3 regions of the Shewanella sp. TB7-MNA-CIBAN-0143 genome follow, and region 2 is predicted to be linked to each of the others. Evidence: predicted binding sites of a transcription regulator. Region 2 holds the regulator's gene; each other region holds the start of a gene.

Region 1 (7,736 bases), on a different contig from region 2:
ATGCGTCTGCGGAAACATATCGACTAATCCTACTTGGGCAATTCGATATCCACTGGCTAATAATACACTACTGTCACGCGCTAAACTTGCCGGATTACATGAAACATACACCACTTTTTTAGGTTGCATTTTCTGTAACCATTGTAAACTTTCAAAAGCACCTGCTCGAGCAGGGTCCAGCAACAGTTTATCAATTTTGCCTAACCATGTTTGTGTCGATAGATCAGCACTTAAATCCGCATGATAGAAAGTCACATTATCCAATTGGTTGTCGACAGCGTTTTGCTTGGCTTGTTGCACCATTTCAGGCACGCCTTCAACACCAATGACTTCTGCTGCCTTTAATGCCAACGGTAAACTGAAATTACCCACACCGCAGAATAGGTCTAAAATACGCTCACCTGGTTGAGGGTCTAACCATTGGATGGCTTGATCGACCATGGCCTGATTAATAGCACCATTAACTTGGACAAAATTACCAGGAGTGAATGAACAACGAACAGCCTCCTGTGCAAGATGATAATAAGGTAACGCGACAGCTTCATCACCCGCGGCATCAACAACAGGCAGCAAGGGGAACAATTGGGTTAATTGACCAGCATCATCTTGCAATAATAAGTTAAGCTGGTGTTTTTCGGCAAAGCCCGTTAACCAGCGAATATCGGAAGCCGGTAATACTTTAGTCACTCTTAGTACCGCAAAATTACCGTTATCAGCTTGGGTGAGTTCAACGTGCCCTAAACTGGCCTTAGCTTTAAGTTGATTTAAATTAGCCGCTAATGGAGTAATCAAAGCAGACAATGACTCAGATAACACTGGGCACTGCTGAATGGAAACAATTTTATTGCTATTTCCGGCGCGAAACCCAAGTTGTAACCGCTGAGTATTTTTATCAAATAATGTGGCCAATCTTGCGCGTCGGCGATAATGCCAGGCCTCACCCACTATAGGGTCAGCGATAATATCAGCATCAATGGCTTTAGCACTCGACAGCTTGCTGATTAAATCAACCAAGGCGGTTTGCTTATGCTCGCGTTGCGCATTAGTGTCCATGTGCTGCAAATCACAACCGCCACATTGTTGATAATGTGGGCAATGAGGTTTGATTCGATTAGCCGATGCAGACTCAATAGTGATGAGCTTGGCTTTAGCGTAGCTTTTCTTTTGTTCGACAAATTGCACCGTAGCCGTCTCTCCCGGTAACACTCCCGGAATAAACACTATTTTGCCTTGATGTTGCGCTATGCCTGCACCTAAATGGTCAAGTTGAGTGACACTGAGGCTTAACTTTGCTGATAATTGCTTAGATTTGTTCGGTTTTGCTTGGAAAAATTGTGCCATTTCGGCCTCAGGTATTGAATAAAAAACTAGTCAAGAGTGCGCCATATCTGGCAGTCTAGACGGAATAACAGCGATTTAGTAACAGGGATATACCTAACAGCCATGAAAAGTGCCAACAATATGACCAAATACAGCCTACGCTCTTGGGTTCTGGTACTTGCGTTAGCGCCCACTATTGTAGTGGGTATTCTACTTGGAAGTTATTTCACGATAAACCGCTTTTATGAATTGGAACAAACCTTAATTGAAAAAGGCAGCAACATTGTTGAGCCATTAGCCATTGCCAGTGAATTTGGTATTATCACTCAAGACCGTGAATCAACTAAACTTTTACTCGCCGCCTCGCAGATAAACAATGCATCGCTAATCTTATCTATTGCTGTTTTTGATGCCGAAAACCAACTCTTTGTCACTTCGCACTACCACAAAGATTTTGAAACGATGCGTTACAAACAAACGCTGGCAAACTTAATCGGTACAGAACATGAAACGATTGGCGATACCTTAGTCATTCGTGTGCCAATAATATCCCATACTGGGTTAGAACAAAAACATGTTGCCAGTATAAATCGTCAAAGTAACAGCGACATCGATAATAATGCCTCTACCAATGGTGTCGTTGCGCCAATTTACAATAATCAACAAGAGCGAATATTAGGCTACATATCAGTATTACTAAATAAAGAGAACGCCTTGCTCGAACAACATCGAGCGGCTATAGCGGCGTTTATTATCGTATTAATCGGCGTGCAATTTAACCTATTTTTTACCTTCCGCTTAGTCAAACACGTGAACTACCCCATTACCGAAATGGTGCGAGTGGTAGCCAAAATTCGTGAAGGTAAACTCGACACTCGCCTAGAAGGCAATTTGATTGGGGAACTGGATCTACTCAAACGAGGGATCAACGCAATGGCAAGTTCATTGTCTGAATACCACGATGAAATGCAGCAAAATATTGATCAAGCGACCTCTGATTTACGCGAAACCCTCGAGCAGATTGAAATTCAAAACGTTGAACTCGATATTGCCAAAAAACGCGCGCTTGAAGCGAGTCGGATTAAATCAGAGTTCTTAGCCAACATGTCGCACGAGTTACGAACGCCACTCAATGGTGTCATCGGATTTGCACGACAGTTATTAAAAACACCACTGCATACTAGCCAGCTCGACTACATAAAAACCATTGAACGCAGCGCCAGTAACCTACTGGGTATTATTAACGATATTCTCGACTTCTCTAAACTGGAAGCCGGTAAAATGATATTAGAAAAAATGCCTTTTGCACTGCGAGAAACGCTAACTGAAACCCTGACTATTATTGCCGGTAGTGCACAAGAGAAAGGCCTAGAACTGGTTATCGACATTGATGCTAATGTGCCAGAAAGTGTCAGTGGCGACGCGATGAGAGTCAGCCAGATTATTACTAACTTAGTTGGTAATGCTATTAAATTTACCGACAAAGGCAGTGTCATACTTAAAATACACTTAGTGGGTCAGGACGAAGATAACATTACCCTGCGCTGCGAAGTTATTGATACCGGTATTGGTATTGATGAGAGTCAGCAAGAATATTTATTCCAAGCATTTGGTCAAGCCGACTCATCCATTTCACGTCGCTTTGGAGGCACAGGATTGGGCTTAGTGATTACTAAACGCTTAATCAACCAGATGGGTGGCCAGATAGGCTTTACCTCGGCCCCAAATAAAGGTTCAAATTTCTGGTTTATTCTGCCACTTGGGATCAGTCAATTTGAAATTGGCGAAGTGTTGCCGGTTGATGCATTGCAACATAAATCAGTCTTATTATATGAACCACGGGAATTAACCCGCGATACATTAAATCGCCGCTTAGTGTCGTGGCAATTAATTATCACTAATGTGGCCAATCCAGAAAATCTCACCTCCGTGTTACAAACTAAAAACAGCAAATTTGATTACATCATCATGAGCTGCCATGGTTTTGCCGACAATGCGTCTTTTATCCATTTATTACAGCAAGCCAAACAACATACTGACTGCCTGATTTTATTACATGACTGTCTAGATCAAGACATGATAATCAATGTGCTAAAAGTCAACGCAGATGTGTTGCTCAGCACCCCAGTGAGCGATTTTACCCTAGCGCATCATTTAATATATCCACCAGTACCTTCTACTTTTGTCAGTTTACCTGAGCAAATAAATCTTGATGTAACACAACGCCTCAATGCATCAGTATTAGCCGTTGACGACAACATGGCCAATCTAAAGTTAATTGATACTTTGCTCAAAGAACTAGTCGACAATGTGGTGACCGTTAATAATGGCGCCGATGCGATTCAACAAGCTAAAAAACAAGCATTTGACTTAATCTTCATGGATATTCAAATGCCAGGAACCGACGGCATAACCGCAACCCAGCAAATACGTTCAGAATCACTCAACCGTAATACGCCGATTATTGCAGTAACGGCACATGCTATAGCAGAAGAGCGTGAGAATATTTTAGCTAGCGGTATGGATGGTTTCTTGCCTAAACCGATTGATGAATTATCACTTAAAAGCGTTATCAGCCGCTGGATAATTAAACCTCAATTTACTCATTTCGACACCCATGTTCTCAATTGGGATTTATGTTTAACCCAAGCAAACCAGAAAACTGATTTAGCCTTAGACATGTTAAAGATGTTAGTTAATTCATTACCGGAAACAACCGCAACTATCGATAAAGCATTAATAGCCAGAGATGCAGAGACACTGTTGCAGGCAGTGCATAAACTGCATGGTGCAACATGTTATTGCGGTGTACCGACAACACAAAAGCTCTGCCGGGATATTGAGTCAGCATTAAAGCATAAAATTGACATCGATGACCTAGAACCTGAAATACTAGAGTTACTTGATGAGTTAACTAAGGTAGAATCAGCTGCAAATCAAGTGATAAACCAGCTATCAGTGGATGTTCCCAATGACCAGTAAAACCGGTTTTTTTAAACGCCTAAAGGCATTGTCGTTACCTCAGAAGCAACTTTTTGCACTCGCACTGTGTCAAAGAATGCTCCCAAACTATCAATTATTTTCTGAAGTATGTGAATTTGGCCAACCGCAGGTATTAAGTACTGCGCTAGAGTTATTATGGCAAAGCCAATATGACAAAAAGCTTAAGTTCAATATTGATGTGCATTTACAGCGCCTCGATGAAAACACCCCTGATCCTAGCGAGTTTGAAGCCTATGGTGCTTATCCCGCCATGGATGCGGCTGTAGCCATTGCCACCTTAATGGGTGCGATAGATGGAAAAATTGAAGAAGATATTACTAACATCAGTAAGTTATCATCAAGTACTGTCGCCAATTATATTGAAGCTATTAGCGATGAGTCATTAATGGATGAAGAACTCGATGAGTTTGTTTTTTCTCACCCAGTAATGGAACAAGAAAAAGAATTACAAGGCATGTTACTCGACATTGTCGAAGCTAATCCAGACATAACCAGCGAACTGGTTAAAGGTTTACGTAAAGATATTATCGAAGCCGGTGTGTCTAATATTGGTATTAGCCTGTAGCAAAAACTTGTAGCACGGATCGGTTACTGCCAATAAACGTCATTTAGCCTGAAATTATTCAGGCTTTTTATTAGGTGTCGCGCCATGAGAAGAATTTTTTATCAAGGTTTCACTTTCAGTAACACCAATGGTAAAACTGATAACTGGACGCTAGTGATTGGCAATCAAGTACGAGTGGGTTCGTTATTTGAGTTAAGGCGGCAAGTGCATTTTTTTTCTGAACTTGGAATATTACCTCCACCGAAAATATCAAAAGCGAATTTAGCCTTAAAATCTGACAAATAATCACTCGTTTAACTTTAGCCTAATTGCATCCGCCTATCGAAAAGCAGTAAAGTGACCTTATTATCATTTTGCTAAGGAATTGCGAGGGATGTCCAGTATTCTTACCCCGCTAATCGCTGTATTTATTATTATGCTGCTCGGCAGTATTGTTCAAAAAATGCGACTGTTGCCAGCAGACACCGATTTGATCCTCAATCAGTTTGTTTATTACATTGCTTTCCCCGCTATATTACTGATTGTGCTAGCTGAAACGCGCATTGAAGACATTATTCAATGGGGCTTTATCGGTGGGTTTAGTCTGGCGATGATCATCACTTATGCTTTAGTGATTGTTGTATCACTAATTCGCACACCTAAAAAACAAGCAGTTGCCGCCATGCGCGCATTAAATGCTACGTTTGGTAATACCGCATTTATTGGCATTCCATTGCTGAGTTTATTATTCCCAGGTCATAAAATGGCATTAGTCGCTGCAGCGATTGCCAGCTTGTTGTCGGTGTTCATGTTTGCTTTTGCTTTAGTATCAATTGAGCTAGCCAGCCGTGATAAACAATCAACCGACCATGCCATCGTCATCATGGCTAATGCCCTGTATAAAAATCCAATCGTGGTTGGCAGTGTTATTGGCATCGGTTTATCAGCACTGCATATTACCTTACCGGATAGTTTGGCCTTAATGCTACATCAGGTGGGAAATACCTCTAGCCCATGTGCACTGTTTGCTATAGGAATGGTACTTGCCAAAGCATTACGACATCAATCTGGCACAAAAATGTTCAGTGTTGGTTTGATTGCGGAACTGAATTTAATCAATTTACTCAAGCTAATTATTCAACCTTTAATTGCCTTTGGTTTACTCAAACTGTTCGGCGTAGAAAAGGAATTACTGACCATGGGAGTCATTTTGGCAGCGTTACCGACAGCAGCAAGTGTGTACCTTTTGGCCGACCGCTACCAAATTAACGCCAATGTCAGCGCCCAAGGTATTTTATATGGCACATTAATCACTTTTATCAGTTTGCCGATAATAGAAACACTTTTAAAATCCATTGCTTAATGATCAATCAAATCTAGATGATAAAATAGTCAGCGATAATTATTCCTCAACCACTTTACTGTATATAAAATCAGTATATACTGTTTATCAATACAGTAGTTTGGTAGTTTCATTGACAGGAATTCATTATGCTTTGCCAACTCAGCATCAACAATTTTGCTATCGTGCGTTTTTTAGAGCTCGACTTTAAAGCCGGTATGACAAGCATCACCGGCGAAACAGGTGCAGGCAAATCGATTGCTATCGATGCGCTTGGGTTATGCCTTGGTAATCGAAGTGATGCCAACACTGTCAGGCCTGGAGCCTCCAAAACCGAAGTGAGTGCACGATTTACCCTTCATGATGTACCTTTAGCCAAACGCTGGCTTGAAGATAGCGATCTTGATGCTGAAGATGAGTGCATATTACGTCGAACCATTAACAGTGATGGCCGCTCAAGAGCCTACATTAATGGTAATCCTGTGCCCGTGACGCAATTAAAAGCCATCGGTCACCTATTGATTGGTATTCACGGCCAGCATGCTCATCACGCAATGCTTAAAAGCGAGCATCAATTAAACCTACTCGACCACTATGCTAACCACAAAATACTGCTCGATAGCGTTAGCGCTAGCTATCAACGCTGCAAACAAGTGGAAAACGAGCTAAAGCATCTTGAACAAGCTCAGTACGAACGTATTTCGCGTCAACAACTACTGCAATATCAAGTAGAAGAGCTTAATGAGTTCAACTTAGGCTTGGAAGAATTTGATGAAATAGAACAAGAACACAAACGCTTAGCCAATGGCACAGATTTAATTGAACGTTGCCAAGCAGGTTTGCATTTATTGACCGAAAGTGATGAAGGCAATATAGAATCTCTGCTTAATAAAGTGGCCAGTATTGCTGATACGCTTCAAGGATATGATGAATCCCTTGCGCCTATCAGCACTATGATCAGCGATGCGTTAATTCAAGTACAAGAAAGCGCTAGCGAAATTGAAAGTTATTTAAGCAGTTTAGAGCTTGATCCAGAACATTTTGCCTATTTAGAAAAACGTCTTTCAACGGCAATGCAATTGGCGCGCAAACATCATGTGAGTGCTGATAAGTTGGCGCTACATCATCAAGCATTGATGAGTGAATTAGCCGAACTTGCTGATGACGAAACTAAATTAGATGGTATAAGACAACAACTTGAAGCCACCAGATATGCCTACTTAACCAATGCACAAAAACTGAGTCAAAGTCGTAGCCGTTATGCTAAAGAATTGGACAAGCTAGTCACCCAGTCTATCCATGAGCTCAATATGCCTAAGGGTAAATTTACCATTCAGATTAATCATAATCCGGACAACATTTCAGTTAATGGCTGCGATAGCATTGAATTTATGGTGACCACAAACCCTGGGCAACCATTACAACCGATTTCTAAAGTGGCCTCTGGCGGTGAGTTATCGCGTATTGGATTAGGGATTCAAGTGATCACGGCTAAAAAAGTCGCCACTCCGACACTGATATTTGATG
Region 2 (7,736 bases):
AGGCTTCCATTTCTGCTGGCATTGGGTACATTGCCGCAATATCATCACCGTCGATTTGCAGCATAGTATAATGCCCTTCTGGCATAGGCATATCATCTGCTCCCCAGCCAAATAGCGCCTGATAAAATGCTTTACCTGCCGCCCAATCATGAGTTGCTAATTCAATCCAGCAAGGCTGTCCTTGTTGATACTGTTGTACCTTCATTATCCTAATCCTTTATAAAATAGTTGCCTTGATATAGCCAACATGAAACTTGTCTCATAAGTTAAGTCGATATCAGCAGAAAAGCAAAAAGCCTTCAAACGAAGGCTTTTGGGTGAATGGCTATTTGATTGAAGTGTGTTGGGTCTATTTAAACACCGGTAAAATATCGGCCATTGCCAGCAAATGACATGTAGCTGTGATAACCCCAAACAACACCACAATAGCAATTAACGGGGTTCCACCAGGGACTTTAAATCCCTTTGAGTCAGGATATTGTTGTCTTACTTTATAGGCTAATAACGCTGGTACAATAACAGCCCAAATAGTGGCAGCTAGCGCAGCAAAACCAATCGCTAAAATAAATCCATTCGGAAATAACAAACCAAGGATTGTTGGCGGTACAAACGTTACCGTTGCCGTTTTAATTCGTCCTGAGCGCGAGTCGTCAAACCCAAATAAATCAGCAAGGTAATCGAACAAGCCTAGTGTCACACCTAAAAATGATGAGGCAACGGCAAGGTTGGCAAATAGGGTTAGCATGTTATCAAGCCATTGGCTGGCAATAACCCCAGACAACGCACCCACTAACACACCTATATTGCCACCTTGAGCAATAATATCGGCAAACTGGCTTCGTTGAATATTACCCATCGTTGCCACTAACCAACATATATAAATCACCAATGCGATAGTGGTTCCGGTAATAATCGCCTTAACGATGGTTTTGGCATCTTTACCATAATATTTGACTAAACTTGGCACATTACCGTGATAACCAAAACTGGCCAATCCAAAAGGGATAGCGGCAAGTAAATAAGGCAGGTAACGCGATTCACCATCAGGCGATACTAGCTTTATGGTATCAATGTCGATTAGTAAGTTACCGATAGCCAAAAAGAAAGTAATCACCATACCACCAAGCATGATTGTGGTGATACGGTCGACCGCTTTAGTACTAATAAATACCACCAAAGCCAAAACTACCGCAAACACCAATCCGGCCACACTCTGGGGTAGGCTCACGCCCAATGCTGACAGACTGTGATTCACAATCGAACCACCACCACTGATGTAAGCATAGGTTAAAATATATAACACAAACGCAATCGACACGCCGTTAATCACCCGCCAGAACTGCCCAAGAGTCACCCGAGTTAAGGTGTCAAAACTGTCGCCTGGTTCAAAATGCAAATTGGCTTCTAATAACAATAAACCCGACATTAGCATGCAAAACCAAACGCCGAGCAACATCGCGATAGAATAGCCAAACCACATTCCAGCACCAACAACGGGTAACGAAAACATGCCCGCTCCCACAGTGGTTCCGGCAATAATCATCGCCCCACCCAATACAGATTTACCGCTGGTACGATGCTTGGCAGCATTCATATGATTAGCCATTATTGTCCGTGCTCCGCTTCCACACTATCAACAATGGTTTGTCTTACTAAAGAGCTGAGTAATTTATTAGCGTTATCACGAATTCTGATCACTTCAGCACGATGTTCGTCGCTGCATAAATAACCCAATTCTTTCAGTTTCACACTCAGGGTGTTATATAATTTTTTGTCATAAAATTCTGGTGCGGTAATGCCATGCAGCGCGCCTAATCGTTGGGCTAACAAATGGCTATCGCGTTCCAGTTCTGAGCGCTCAAGATCAGGTTTTATTGCGAGTAAATTGAAGATAATCGCATAACGTTGCAACGTTTCACTGATAGTTTCAGCAAGCAGTAACACTTGGGTAATATGACGAGGCGTTATCTCAAACTGATCGCTACCGGTCAGTAAACCTTGTTCAACCATGAAATCTAAAATGCTATCCACATGTTGAGGCACATCATCAATGCTCATAAATAACTCAGCTTTAAGTAATGGATAAAAGTCCATTACAATGCCATGAATTCGCTGGCGATCGCACACGTCATAATGCACTAAACAACTGGCAATTAATGACGGCAACGCCATCAAATGAATAATATTATTACGGTAATAACTCATGGTGATGGCAATTTTTTCATCAACTGAAATAATTTCACCAATAAGGTCTTTGGTACTCACAAACTTATTTAACGACAGACAGTGATCAATAATTGACTTGCCATTACCTTCGGCCACAGAGGTATAATCGGTATAAGGCACTGTTTTAAGTAAGGCTAAATACAAATCAAGCTGACGTTCTAACTGGCTTCTTTCTAACGCATTTTGCTCTGACGCTAATAACACTAAACTAGTCAATGTTACTGAACTGGCTGCGGCAGCTCCATTGATATTAGTCATTACGCGGTTAGCTAACAAATTAACTGAGGGCGTAAACCAAGATGGTTTTTGGTCAGGATCTTTAGCTAGCTCATCACGCCACTCTGGCGCCTGCTGATTTAAGAACTGTTGTAAATTAATCGGCTCACCAAAATTCACATAACCTTGGCCAAAATTGCCTAACTTACGAATAGCACCAAATACCTGCCATACAGATTCTTTTTTCTTTTTCTTACCGCTTAATTCTTTGTGGTACGTCGCCACTTCCATCACATGGTCATAACCTAAATACACGGGTACTAAGGTTACTGGGCGCTCTATCCCACGTAGCACACTGTTAATTGTCATAGCCAACATACCGGTTTTAGGCGCTAACAAACGTCCTGTACGCGAACGACCTCCTTCAGTGAAATACTCGACCGCATAACCCTTAGCAAATAACTGATCTAAATATTCACGAAATACTGCGGTATAAAGTTTATTACCATTAAAACTACGACGGATAAAGAATGCCCCACCACGGCGGAACATCGGCCCTGCTGGCCAAAAATTAAGGTTAATACCGGCAGCAATGTGCGGCGGAACCATGCCCTGATAATACAAAATATACGACAGTAGCAAGTAATCCATATGGCTACGATGACAAGGAACGTAAACAATTTCATGACCATCATGATGTAACTGTCTTACTTGCTCGGCACCTTTGATATTGATGCCACTGTATAATTTGTTCCATAACCAAGTCAGGAAACGTTCGGCAATACGCACCAAACTATCAGAATAGTCGGCGGCAATTTCATCAAGGTATTCAATGGCGGTTTCACGTGCTTTCTCGACTGTTACTTTCTTATTTGCAGACTCTTCTTCAATGGCTTTTTTGATAGATTCTGATTTTAATAAAGAGGCAAACAACGCTTGTCGATTCGGTAATTGTGGCCCCGTCATGACTTTGCGTTGACGGCGGAAATGCACACGGGCGACTCGGGTTAATTTGTGAGCAATTCTTTTATCAGTACCATGTTCATCGGCCATATGACGAAGCGATAATGCATTAGAAAACTGCACGAAATTATGGCGTCCTAAAAATAAAATCATTAACCATTTACGTAACCACGTAGGGTTTTCACGTTCAAATACAGCAGCTTTCATGCTGTCTTCTTCTTTACCTGGGGTACGTCCCCAATAAAGGCAAACAGGAACCAACTGTATATCTAATTCAGGGCTCTCACTATGAAGTGACAATAAACTGGTAAAATAATTAAGGAATTTGTCACCACTTTCACGTTTACCAAATAGTGGTTTGCGGCCCTCTAAACAGACCACACGAGGCACGGTTAAGCCATCAAGCTGTAATGGCTCATAAGGACTGGGCAGACCAAAGCCCTCGGTGATTTCGCTCAACGCGGCAATATCGCTAATAGATTCCGTTTTCATTAAATAAACCAAAGGTTTAGTTGGATCTATATTGAGGTCATCAAAAGGATCGTGAGGGACCACAATGGTCTGTACCATCCACTTTTGAATCCATCTTAATGCTCGTAAAAATATTGAATCTGGTTTTGACATGGTTATTTTCGCAACATAAGCCACTGTAATATTGTCGTATAGGATACCAGAAACCACCCTGCTTACACTATCAGACCGATCTATCTTTACGTTTAAGCTCTCACTATCAGAAATAACATAAGACAGAAAATTAGTAATAGTTAATTAAAACATATTGTTGAGTGATACTTAATCAACAAAATACAAAAAATAGTTGGTTAATACTTGCGCGAACACAAACACTGTATATAATGACAGTCACTGTATAAAAAGACAGGAATCATCATGAGACCGTTAACGCCGCGCCAAGCAGAAATTTTAGACTTAATTAAAAACAATATCGCCGAAACAGGTATGCCACCCACTCGTGCTGAAATTGCGAATCGTCTTGGCTTTAAAAGTGCTAATGCCGCCGAAGAGCATTTAAAAGCATTAGCCAAAAAAGGCTTTATCGAGATCATGCCTGGTACCTCAAGAGGCATTCGTTTACCTCATGAAGAACAGGTTGAAACCGGTCTGCCACTCATTGGACAGGTTGCTGCTGGTGAACCAATTTTGGCCCAAGAGCATGTAGAGCAATACTATCAAGTCGATCCAAACATGTTTAAGCCCGCCGCAGATTTTTTATTGCGAGTGCGTGGTGACAGCATGAAAAACATCGGCATTTTAGAAGGTGACTTACTCGCTGTACATAAAATGCAGCAAGCACGTAATGGCCAGGTTGTTGTGGCACGTGTTGATGATGACGTCACCGTAAAACGATTTGAACAAAAAGGTAATGTGATTTATCTGCATGCCGAAAATGAAGATTACAATCCGATAAAAGTAGATTTAAGTTGCCAAAGCCTAACCATCGAAGGGCTTGCCGTTGGCGTTATCCGTAATGGAGATTGGTTATGAACAAACTAATGGGCATCGCGCCACGCCACCCGGGCTTATGGGTAGATTTAACTGAAACAGAACTGCATGGCACCCAAACCATTCAAACATTACAAACTGTCACCCAAGGTGAAGCTGAACTGAGCCAATTGTGCAGCCAGTTAGCAATATTGAGCCAGCAAGGCAGATGGATTGTATTAATTAGCCCGCCCCATATTGGCTATAAACATATGCTGGCAAGTGCTGGTGTAAGAATGGATCGCATTTTACTGGTGCACACCAAAGATGAAGTCGAAACATTATGGGCCATGGAGAAAGCGCTCACTAGCGGTACATCGAGCGCAGTAGTAACTTGGACAAGCTCACTTGATGCTCGCGATAGTCGCCGTTTAGAAATTGTCGCCAAAAGTGCACGTGCATTAGGGGTGGTAATTGAAGATGTGAATGCTCACTTACCTCACAAACATCAACTTGTTAGCCCTAATTTAACAAATGGAACAAGTAATTTTTGCTCATTTCACTAAGCACGAACCCTTCATTACCAAGCCCTGTATTGAATTCAGGGTTTTTTTTCATCTTTTTTCAGCCTATTAGCCAACAAAGAGATCTTGATCAATGTTTAATCTACAAGTAATGTGGTTAACAAGGATGAAACATTTTTTATCTTTAATTGGACGTGAATGGCAGTAATCAAGATTACTTTCAAACAAATGAGCCAAATCAAAATTGATAAGTTCAGTAGTAGGTACAAGCGTGGTGCACAGCTAACAATAAAACCGTAGACCGTATGTTTACAGCCACCAAAGTACTTTGAGGTCATCAAACTTTTTTCGGGAACCGAAGAGTTTGCATAGAGCAGAGAATTACTGTGTGACTCTTCTTTGTAGTTGCTATTTGCAATTAGCAGAGGAGTAGTCTTGTGAAGCAATGGTTGTATTGTTTACTGGTGGTGTTTGTAGCATTTCCGCTTGGGGCATCAGAAATGCCCCTCAACATGACTCAAGGCGTGACAGATATCAGTGGCAAGGTTTATGACCTCCACATGACGATTCTTTACATCTGTTGTGCAATTGGGTTAGTGGTGTTTGGGATCATGATTTACTCAATGATTTATCACCGCAAATCAAAAGGCGCTGTCGCGGCCAATTTTCACGAAAGTACCAAAGTGGAAATTGCTTGGACCGTCATCCCTTTCATCATCTTAATCGGCATGGCTATTCCAGCCACCAAAACCTTGATTGCTATGGAAGATCCCAGTGATGCTGATCTCACCATAAAAATTACCGGGTCGCAGTGGAAGTGGCATTACAGCTATTTTGATAAAGACATCGAATTTTATAGCACATTATCCACTCCCAGAGCACAAATTGATGGCAGTGAGGCCAAAGGCGAACATTACCTCCTTGAAGTCGATAAGCCATTAGTACTGCCTATTAACCAAAAAGTGCGCTTCTTGATGACATCAGATGATGTTATCCATTCATGGTGGGTGCCCGCGTTTGCCGTTAAAAAAGATGCCAATCCAGGCTTTATCAACGAAGCCTGGACTCGTATTGATAAGCCTGGAACGTATCGCGGCCAATGTGCCGAGTTATGCGGTAAAGACCATGGTTTCATGCCGATTGTGGTGCAAGCATTATCGGAGGCCGATTTTGATAATTGGTTAGTGGAGCAAAAAAAACTAGCAAGCAATGCAGCTGCAGCCGCTGCGGCATCAATGTCTAAAACCTTGTCTCTTGAGGAGCTAACCTCACAAGGTGAGCAAATCTATATTGCTAGGTGCGCCGCTTGTCATCAACCCAATGGTGCGGGTCTTCCTGGTGTATTCCCATCATTAATTGGCAGCCCTATCATAAAAGGCCCTGTTAAAGATCACCTGAATATCGTCTTAAACGGTAAACCAGGTACTGCAATGCAAGCCTTTGCAAAGCAACTTAGCGCCCAAGAAATTGCCGCAGTCATTACCTTTGAGCGTAATGCGTGGGGCAATAATAGCGGTGACGTAGTTCAAGCTGCTGATATAGGCAACTTTTTAGGCAGTAACGAGGCAAGCACCGAACCAAGTAAAGCAGTAACCGATGCAACAAGTACTATTGCAGCAACGACAACTGACATTACCGATGCGGTTACCGACAAAGCCAATCAAGCTGTCGAAGCCGCAGCAGAAGCTGTTGTACCAGAGGATCTGCCCACGTTAACCTTGGAGCAATTAATTGCTGAAGGTGAGCAGGTTTATGCTACGACATGTGCTGCATGTCACCAAGCCACTGGCGCTGGATTACCAGGCGCTTTCCCTTCACTTATTGGCAGCCCTGTTGTTACTGGACCGGTTAGCGGACATATCGATATCGTTATGCACGGAAAACCAGGTACCGCAATGCAGGCATTTAGTAGTCAACTTAGCCCGCAAAAGATGGCGGCTGTGATTACTTATGAGCGCAATGCGTGGGGCAATAATTCTGGCGAAGCGGTGCAACCTGCCGATGTCGCTAGCCATGGACAGTAGGGGAAAACAATGAGCACAACAACGCACGATACACTGGCTACCGCTCATGATGATCATCATCACGGCGCTCCGAAGGGGCTAATGCGCTGGCTACTCACCACTAACCATAAAGATATCGGCTCGCTGTATTTATGGTTTAGTTTCATTATGTTTCTTACTGGCGGTGCGATGGCAATGGTGATTCGAGCTGAATTATTTCAGCCTGGATTACAGCTAGTAGAACCTAACTTTTTTAATCAGATGACCACAGTTCATGGCCTCATCATGGTGTTTGGGGCGGTGATGCCCGCTTTTACCGGGTTAGCAAACTGGTTAATTCCAATGATGATTGGTGCCCCAGATA
Region 3 (7,736 bases), on a different contig from region 2:
AACTACTTGCGTGACCATGATGCGCCAGAAGATTGTGAGTTCTACATGTGTGGACCTCCAATGATGAACGCAGCAGTTATTGGTATGCTAAAAGATTTAGGTGTCGAAGACGAAAACATCTTACTAGATGATTTCGGTGGTTAATGAGTTAATCCATAACATCGACATGTAAGTCATGAGATTGCAGCAGTGCAGACAGGGTGGTTAAACACTGGTCTTGCACGCTGCAATTTTTTTTGTTTATTTATTACAAGTGTAAATTTGACATGACTGTAAATTCAATCAAGTTATTGCTATTGCCGGCGTTATTGCTATTGGTGAGTGCTTGCAGTTCACCAGAGCCCATTATTTCATTATCTGGTAGTACGATGGGGACCACTTATCATATTAAAGTAGTCAACAATGACCGCTTGCCAGAACCGCAGTTACTGCAAGCTGAAATTGATATGGCATTGGAAGTGGTAAACGATCAAATGTCGACTTATCGTTCGGACTCAGAACTGTCTAAGTTCAATCAATTACAAGTTCAACAAAGCGTTAAAGTATCCGCTGATACCATTAAGGTTATCGAAGAAGGTATGCGTCTTTATCAAGAGACTGATGGGGCGTTAGATATCACCTTAGGACCAGTGGTTAATTTGTGGGGCTTTGGTCCCGATAAACGACCTATAACCATCCCGACGCAAGCTCAAATCGATAACGCTAAAGCTAAAATGGGCATCAAGGAACTGTCGATAAAAGGCTTAACATTAACTAAGCATAATGCAGACCTGTATGTTGATTTATCTTCAATAGCAAAAGGTTTTGGTGTCGATAAAATTGCCGCGCTATTAGACAAATATCATGTGTCTGGTTATTTAGTCGAAATAGGTGGTGAGCTTAATGTTAAAGGTACTAAAGCCGATAAAACTCCATGGCGAGTGGCTGTTGAGCAACCTACGAGTGAAGGACAAGCCGTTCAGCAAGTGATTGAACCTGGCACCATGTCATTAGCAACATCGGGTGATTACCGTAACTTTTATCAAGAGAATGGCGAACGTTTTTCACATTTAATCGATCCTCGTAACGGTTATCCTATTAAGCATCAACTTGCCTCTGCAACCGTGTTACACTCTAGTTGTATGACCGCAGATGGATATGCCACCGCTATGATGGTGTTAGGTACTGAGGCTTCATTGGCACTTGCTAAAGAGAAAAATTTAGCAATAATGTTGATTGAGAAGCAAGAACAGGGTTATCAGGTCTATTACAGCGATGCGTTTAAATCGTATGTTAAGTAGGTTCTTTATTTTAAACTGATTGATTAAAAAAGTATTATACCCTTATCTGAATGAGTAATTGGAGTTTGTAATGAGTACATTTATAGCAGCATTTGTAGTGTTATTATTGTTCTTTTTGTTAATGTCTATCGGCTATATCGTAAAGAAGAAAGCGGTAGAAGGTAGTTGTGGTGGTTTAGGTGTTTTAGGAATTGAAAAAGCGTGTGACTGTGATGATCCATGTGACAAACGTAAACGCCGTATGGAAAAAGAGCAAGCTCGCAATGAGTTGCTAAATCAAAATCGAATTATTTAACACCGTTAATTGCCTAAAGCTTAAGTTAATAAACTGATGCTTTGTAAAGAGCCTTCATTTTGAAGGCTTTTTTTATGTTTATGTATTGCTAACGAGTTACAAAGCTTAGTTATAATGATAATGGTTATCAATTGTAAGTGTGTGAAAATAAAGGAAAATTTGCAATTACCCCTATAGTGTTTTATCCTGTTTGTAATTGATCGAGATCACATTATTTATCGAGGGACATTACTATGAAAGGTCATCCTAAAGTCATCAGCCAACTCAATCGTGTACTTACCTGTGAGCTGACCGCCATTAACCAATACTTTTTACATGCTCGCATGTTTAAGCATTGGGGATTGGAAAAGCTTAATGAGAAAGAGTATAAAAAATCGATTGAAGACATGAAGCATGCTGACAAGCTGATTGAACGTGTATTGTTTCTTGAAGGTTTACCTAACCTACAACAGTTAGATAAATTGCGCATTGGTGAACATGCTGAAGAAATGCTTAGCTGTGATCTAACTGCAATTACGGAACAAATTGCCATTTTGCGTGAAGCCATTAAGGTATGCGAAACTCAGCAAGATTATGTTAGCCGCGATTTATTTGAAGATTTACTCGAAGACGAAGAAGAACATCTAGATTGGATTGAGTCGCAGCAAGAGCTAATCAATCAAACCGGTATTCAAAATTATCTTCAATCACAAATTAACGACTAATAGGAAATTATCATGAAAGGCCATCCAGAAGTCATCGACGCTTTAAATAGTTTATTAACCGGCGAATTGTCTGCCATGGATCAATATTTTGTCCATGCTCACATGTATGAAGACTGGGGGTTCAATGAACTGTATACCCGTATTCTGCATGAGTCAGACGACGAGAAGTTGCATGCAGCTAAATTAGTTCAACGCATTTTGTTTTTAGAAGGCACTCCAGATGTTGGCAGCCGTGAAGCGCTGAATATTGGTAAAGATGTGCAAGAAATGCTGAGAAATGATCTTGCATACGAATATCATGTAGCTGATCATTTGCGTAAAGTTATCGCGCTATGTGAAGAAAAAGCTGATTACCAAAGCCGTGAAATTTTAGAAGTGTTATTAGATGACACTGAATCTGACCACATGTATTGGTTAGAAAAGCAACTCGGTCTAATCGAACGTATTGGTTTACAAAACTATTTACAGACCAAAATGTAATGTCTTAATTGCTATGTTACATGTTAATAAAGCCCAACTGCGTTTGGGCTTTTTTGTATCCTTAAGAGAATGATTGAATACTGTTTATATGTACAGTATCATGGTTTTAATTGGGCTAATGATGATGGTTATAGAATGCGTAAAATCATTCACATCGATATGGATTGTTATTTTGCTGCGGTAGAAATGCGTGATTTTCCTGAGTTAAGAGGAAAGCCCATTGCTGTTGGCGGCAGAAGTGATCGCCGTGGTGTGATAAGTACTTGCAGTTATGAGGCCCGCAAATTTGGGGCGCGAAGTGCTATGTCCAGTTATCATGCGTTACAGTTGTGTCCGCAATTGATTTTAGTACCAGGGCGGATGGAGGTGTATAAATCTGTGTCACTCCAAATACGTGAGATTTTTCATCGATACACTGATCTTGTCGAACCATTGTCTTTAGACGAAGCTTATCTTGATGTCACAGATTGCGATGCTCATCAAGGCAGTGCGACATTAATTGCCAAAGCGATACGTGATGACATTTATGAGGTCACTGGATTAACGGCTTCAGCAGGTATTGCACCCATTAAGTTTTTAGCCAAAATTGCATCCGATTTAAATAAGCCTAATGGACAATATGTTATCACCCCAAATCAAATTGCTGATTTTGTAAAAGACCTACCTCTGAGTAAAATTCCTGGTGTCGGTAAAGTCACTTCAAAAAAGTTAGCCGATATTGGCTTAACCACTTGTTATGACGTGCAACAATACCCTAAAGTGCAATTAATTGAGGCCTTTGGTAAGTTTGGCCATGTGTTGGCTGAGCGTGCACAAGGTATCGATTCAAGGCAAATTAGCCCGCACCGAGTGCGTAAGTCCGTAGGGGTTGAAACCACGTTAGCCAAAGACATTTTTACGTTAGAGCAATGTCATCAAGTATTACCACAGCTTATTCAAGAGCTGAGTGCTCGGGTTCATCGGAGTGCGAAAGATAGACAGATCCATAAGCAGGTTGTAAAACTGAAATTTAATGATTTTAAGCAGACCACCATCGAGCATCGCAGTGATGAGATTTCAATTAACCTGTTTCATGAATTATTACTGCAAGCATTACAACGAAGCCAAGGGCGAGGGATTCGGTTACTCGGTGTGAGCGTTGGCCTAGCGGATGTGACGTTGGTTTCTTCCGAGAATAGTGCCGATCAAATTACTCAACTCGATTTACAATTTTAGGCGCCCATTTTATAACGGAAATCATAGAGAGCAAAAAGGCGACATTGCTGTCGCCTTTGATTTATAGCTTATCCGCCAATTATAATCTTGGCCATAATCACTTGATTGATTACGCCTCTTTAGCAGGAATACGCTCTAATACAGCTAGCAGTAATTCCCAATATTGACCAACAGTGGTGATGTTAACCATTTCATCTGGGCTGTGCGGATAGCGAATCGTCGGACCAATCGATACCATGTCCATATGTGGATAAGGTTCTTTAAATAAACCACATTCAAGACCCGCATGAATAACCATCACAGTAGGATCTTTTTTATAAATATCGTTATAGGTGTCACGCACAATTGCCATAACAGATGAGCTAGTGTCTGGTTTCCAACCTGGATAAGCACCGCTTAAATCAATGCTAGCACCCGATAGATTTGATAGTGCGGTTAGCATACCGGTGACTTCTTCACGCCCCGAATCGATTAATGAACGAATAAGGCATAATATTTCTACGCTTTCATCTTCAGTACTGATCACGCCTATATTTAGTGATGTTTCAGTCACACCCTCCACTTCATCACTCATGCGCATTACGCCGTTAGGGCAAGCATGTAATAAGTCGATTAAGGTATTTTGCGCTTCTTCGCCCATGACTTTTGTTGGTGCATCAATAGCGGCTAATGTGAGTAACATCGATGGGTCAGCTACGGCTAACTCTTCACGCACTAACGCTTGGAATGACTCAATAGCTTGTTTTAATGCTTCAACATTTTCAGCTGGCAACATCAATTGAACGTTAGCTTCACGTGGAATCGCATTACGCAGCGAACCACCACTAAAGCTGACCAGCTCTAGGGCTAATTCGTCACTGTATTTAAACAAAAATCGCGCTAATAACTTGTTAGCGTTACCACGACCAAGATGAATATTGACACCAGAATGGCCGCCTTTTAAACCCGACATAGTCAGTGAAAAGCTGGCGTTGCTTTGTTCTGGTGCTTGCCAAGACATCGGTATACTTATCTGTGCATCAACACCGCCGGCGCAACCCATGTAGATTTCACCTTCTTGCTCTGAATCAGTATTAATTAAAATTTCAGCATCAAGGTAACCGGCTTCTAAACCAAAGGCGCCAGTCATGCCGGCTTCTTCATCAATGGTGAGCAGCACTTCGAGTGGCCCGTGCTTAATGTCTTTACTGCCTAAAACGGCCAGCGCCGAAGACATACCAATACCGTTATCTGAACCTAAGGTTGTGCCTTTGGCTTTAACCCAATCACCGTCTACATAGGCTTCTATCGGATCGGTTTCAAAGTTATGTACTTTGTCGGCATTTTTTTGCGGCACCATATCAATGTGTGCTTGTAACACTACTATTTTGCAGTTTTCCATTCCTGCAGTAGCAGGCTTACGGATGATTAAATTACCCACTTTGTCTTCAACAACCGCAAGGCCTTGAGCTTTTGCCCATTGTTGAATATGTTGTGATAACGCATGTTCATGTTTTGATGGATGTGGAATAGCACAAATTTGTTCAAACCATTGCCATAGAGGCTGAGGATATAATTGAGTTAATGCAGTCACGAAACGCCCTCTAAGATGAAATCAAGTCGATATACGACACAAAATATTACTGCCACTATTTTAACATATTCTGCGCAGTTACTTGATATTGCGATAGCGATTTGCCAAGGTTTAGTCCACAAATCTGTAAATAATTATGAACCCACTAATTTATCTATATTCCTAAAGAGTAAGGATCTTGTATGACCCAAGTGAATAAAGCGGTTACCGCGTTCCAAGTGCCAATTATTGATGTCACAAGTGATGAGGCTATTTTTGAAGGCGAAGGTTGGGACGCTGTTGTTGTGATAGCAACGAGTTTAGCTGAGATCAAACAAGATGAAGTGAGTTTGCTTGCTGCACACGCTAGTCAAATAGATTTCCGTGTCGGTAAAAGTGCCACGCTCCTTTTTGCGCCAGGGTTAGCCGGTGGTCGTTTGATTATCTCCCCAGTGACAGATAGCGACAATCAGTATAGCGATGTCAGGATTTTTGCCAAAGCCGCTCGAGAAGGTATTGCCATTGCTAAAGCCGCAGGTGCCACTAAACCTTTACTTGTTGTTCCAAGGGTAACTGACAATCGCTTTGCCAATGCAGAACAAGTTGCCGCACTGGCGTGTGGACAAGAGCTTTGGCAACCGTTAGAGACGCGAGAAGCAAAGTCTTTGCAACCGAGTTTAGAGGCTATTGGATTATTGAATACCGCCGCGCATAGTAGGTTAATTAATGCGGCAGAATCTGGACGAGTATTGGCGCGCGATCTTTGTGGTACAGAACCTGAGCGTATGTCGGCTATTGGGTTTGCACAATATTGTGTTGATGCTTTTGCTGATAGCGGTTTGGCTGTATCTGTGGTTGATCAAGTCGAGCAGTTAAAAGCGCAATACCCATTACTCAGTGCGGTGGGCAGAAGCTCTTTTGATGTTGCACGTCATCATCCTCGAGTGGTAAAGCTTGAATATGTTGGTGAAGGCCCTATTACAAAAACCTTATTCTTTGCTGGCAAAGGTGTTGTTTACGACACAGGCGGCGCTGATATTAAAGTTGCAGGTTCTATGGCTGGTATGAGCCGTGATAAAGGTGGCGCGGCAACAGTTGCCGGTTTAATGAAAGCACTATCAATACTGAAACCTAAAGGTATTAAAGTCATTGCTGAACTCGGATTAGTAAGAAACAGTATTGGCAGTGATGCATTTGTCACCGATGAGATCATTACTAGCCACGCAGGTGTGCGAGTCCGTATTGGTAATACTGATGCAGAAGGTCGCTTAGTATTGGCTGACTTATTATCGCATTTGCGAATACAGGCTCAAACCGCAGTGAATCCACAATTATTTTCGGTGGCGACGTTAACCGGTCATGTTGTGCGAGCCTACGGTGGTTACCCTGCATTAGTTGAAAATAGCGCGGCTAAAAAACAAGGGGTTGCAGCAACACTCGCTGAAGTGGGTCAGTTATGGGGTGAACCATTTGAGGTTTCACGATTACGTCCAGAAGACTTTGATAAAATAGCCGATAAAAATGGCGCTGCAGATGTGGTGTCATCGAATAATGGTCCGTCTTCAATTACGGCTCGTGGGCATCAATATCCTGCCGCTTTCTTGATAAAAGCCTCTGGATTAGCTCAAACAGAGCTGGCATTTACCCATATTGATATTGCAGGTAGTGCGGTGGAGGGCGATCCTCTGTATGGAAAGCCAACTGCAAGTCCTTTGGTTGCTTTATTACAGTTTTCAAAGTTGTAGTCATATTATATTTAATCACCTGTTTTATAATAGATTTATTTATAGTTTACATGTTGATAACAATAGTTATACATAGTTTTAATACGAGGTAATTGTAATTAAATCACTTTTAATGATGTTTTTGTGAATTAAAGCAAATAATACTTGTAATTAAATTACAGTTTTGTATAATTCACTTCGTCGACAAGCAATGTGTTTGTCGACTCTAGTTAATCCAGGATGGATATAACCTCCAAGGATCTGAGTGACAAGTTGTCTCAATGGATTTGAGAAATGTACGTTCCAGGGAACCGAGCCAAGCTTTACTAGGTTTATACAACTTTACTTTAATCAGGAGCATGACTATGTCTTATACAGGTAACAGCAAATTTTATTGGCAGAACACTTGGTTTGCCGACGTAACAGTTTTACGTGGCGGTATATTCGCCATGAAACGTTAAGAATTGACCCTCTTTACGTAGTGTT

What was found. Region 2 encodes LexA, which represses DNA repair genes until DNA is damaged. Its sites were predicted from a motif close to TACTGTATNNNNATACAGTA; they were not measured.
Region 1: recN (DNA repair protein RecN) is a predicted target of LexA. The motif match lies at 6,309-6,328, and genes of this name have one in related genera.
Region 3: dinB (DNA polymerase IV) is a predicted target of LexA. The motif match lies at 2,838-2,857, and genes of this name have one in related genera.

Annotation. Positions count from the first base shown of each region.
Region 1 is NZ_JBEOPL010000001.1:317,572-325,307, reverse strand. It holds gene rlmD (23S rRNA (uracil(1939)-C(5))-methyltransferase RlmD) at 1-1,341, opposite strand, end outside; gene barA (two-component sensor histidine kinase BarA) at 1,444-4,302, shown strand; gene AAEY97_RS01365 (YjaG family protein) at 4,292-4,888, shown strand; gene AAEY97_RS01360 (DUF3319 domain-containing protein) at 4,973-5,173, shown strand; gene AAEY97_RS01355 (AEC family transporter) at 5,262-6,230, shown strand; gene recN (DNA repair protein RecN) at 6,359-7,736, shown strand, end outside.
Region 2 is NZ_JBEOPL010000003.1:124,878-132,613, reverse strand. It holds gene AAEY97_RS03405 (VOC family protein) at 1-205, opposite strand, end outside; gene mtr (tryptophan permease) at 350-1,606, opposite strand; gene plsB (glycerol-3-phosphate 1-O-acyltransferase PlsB) at 1,606-4,029, opposite strand; gene lexA (transcriptional repressor LexA) at 4,294-4,908, shown strand; gene AAEY97_RS03385 (cell division inhibitor SulA) at 4,905-5,411, shown strand; gene coxB (cytochrome c oxidase subunit II) at 5,807-7,393, shown strand; gene ctaD (cytochrome c oxidase subunit I) at 7,403-7,736, shown strand, end outside.
Region 3 is NZ_JBEOPL010000001.1:217,575-225,310, forward strand. It holds gene nqrF (NADH:ubiquinone reductase (Na(+)-transporting) subunit F) at 1-144, shown strand, start outside; gene AAEY97_RS00945 (FAD:protein FMN transferase) at 267-1,280, shown strand; gene nqrM ((Na+)-NQR maturation NqrM) at 1,351-1,575, shown strand; gene bfr (bacterioferritin) at 1,809-2,279, shown strand; gene bfr (bacterioferritin) at 2,292-2,759, shown strand; gene dinB (DNA polymerase IV) at 2,895-3,974, shown strand; gene AAEY97_RS00970 (aminoacyl-histidine dipeptidase) at 4,084-5,547, opposite strand; gene AAEY97_RS00975 (M17 family metallopeptidase) at 5,730-7,271, shown strand.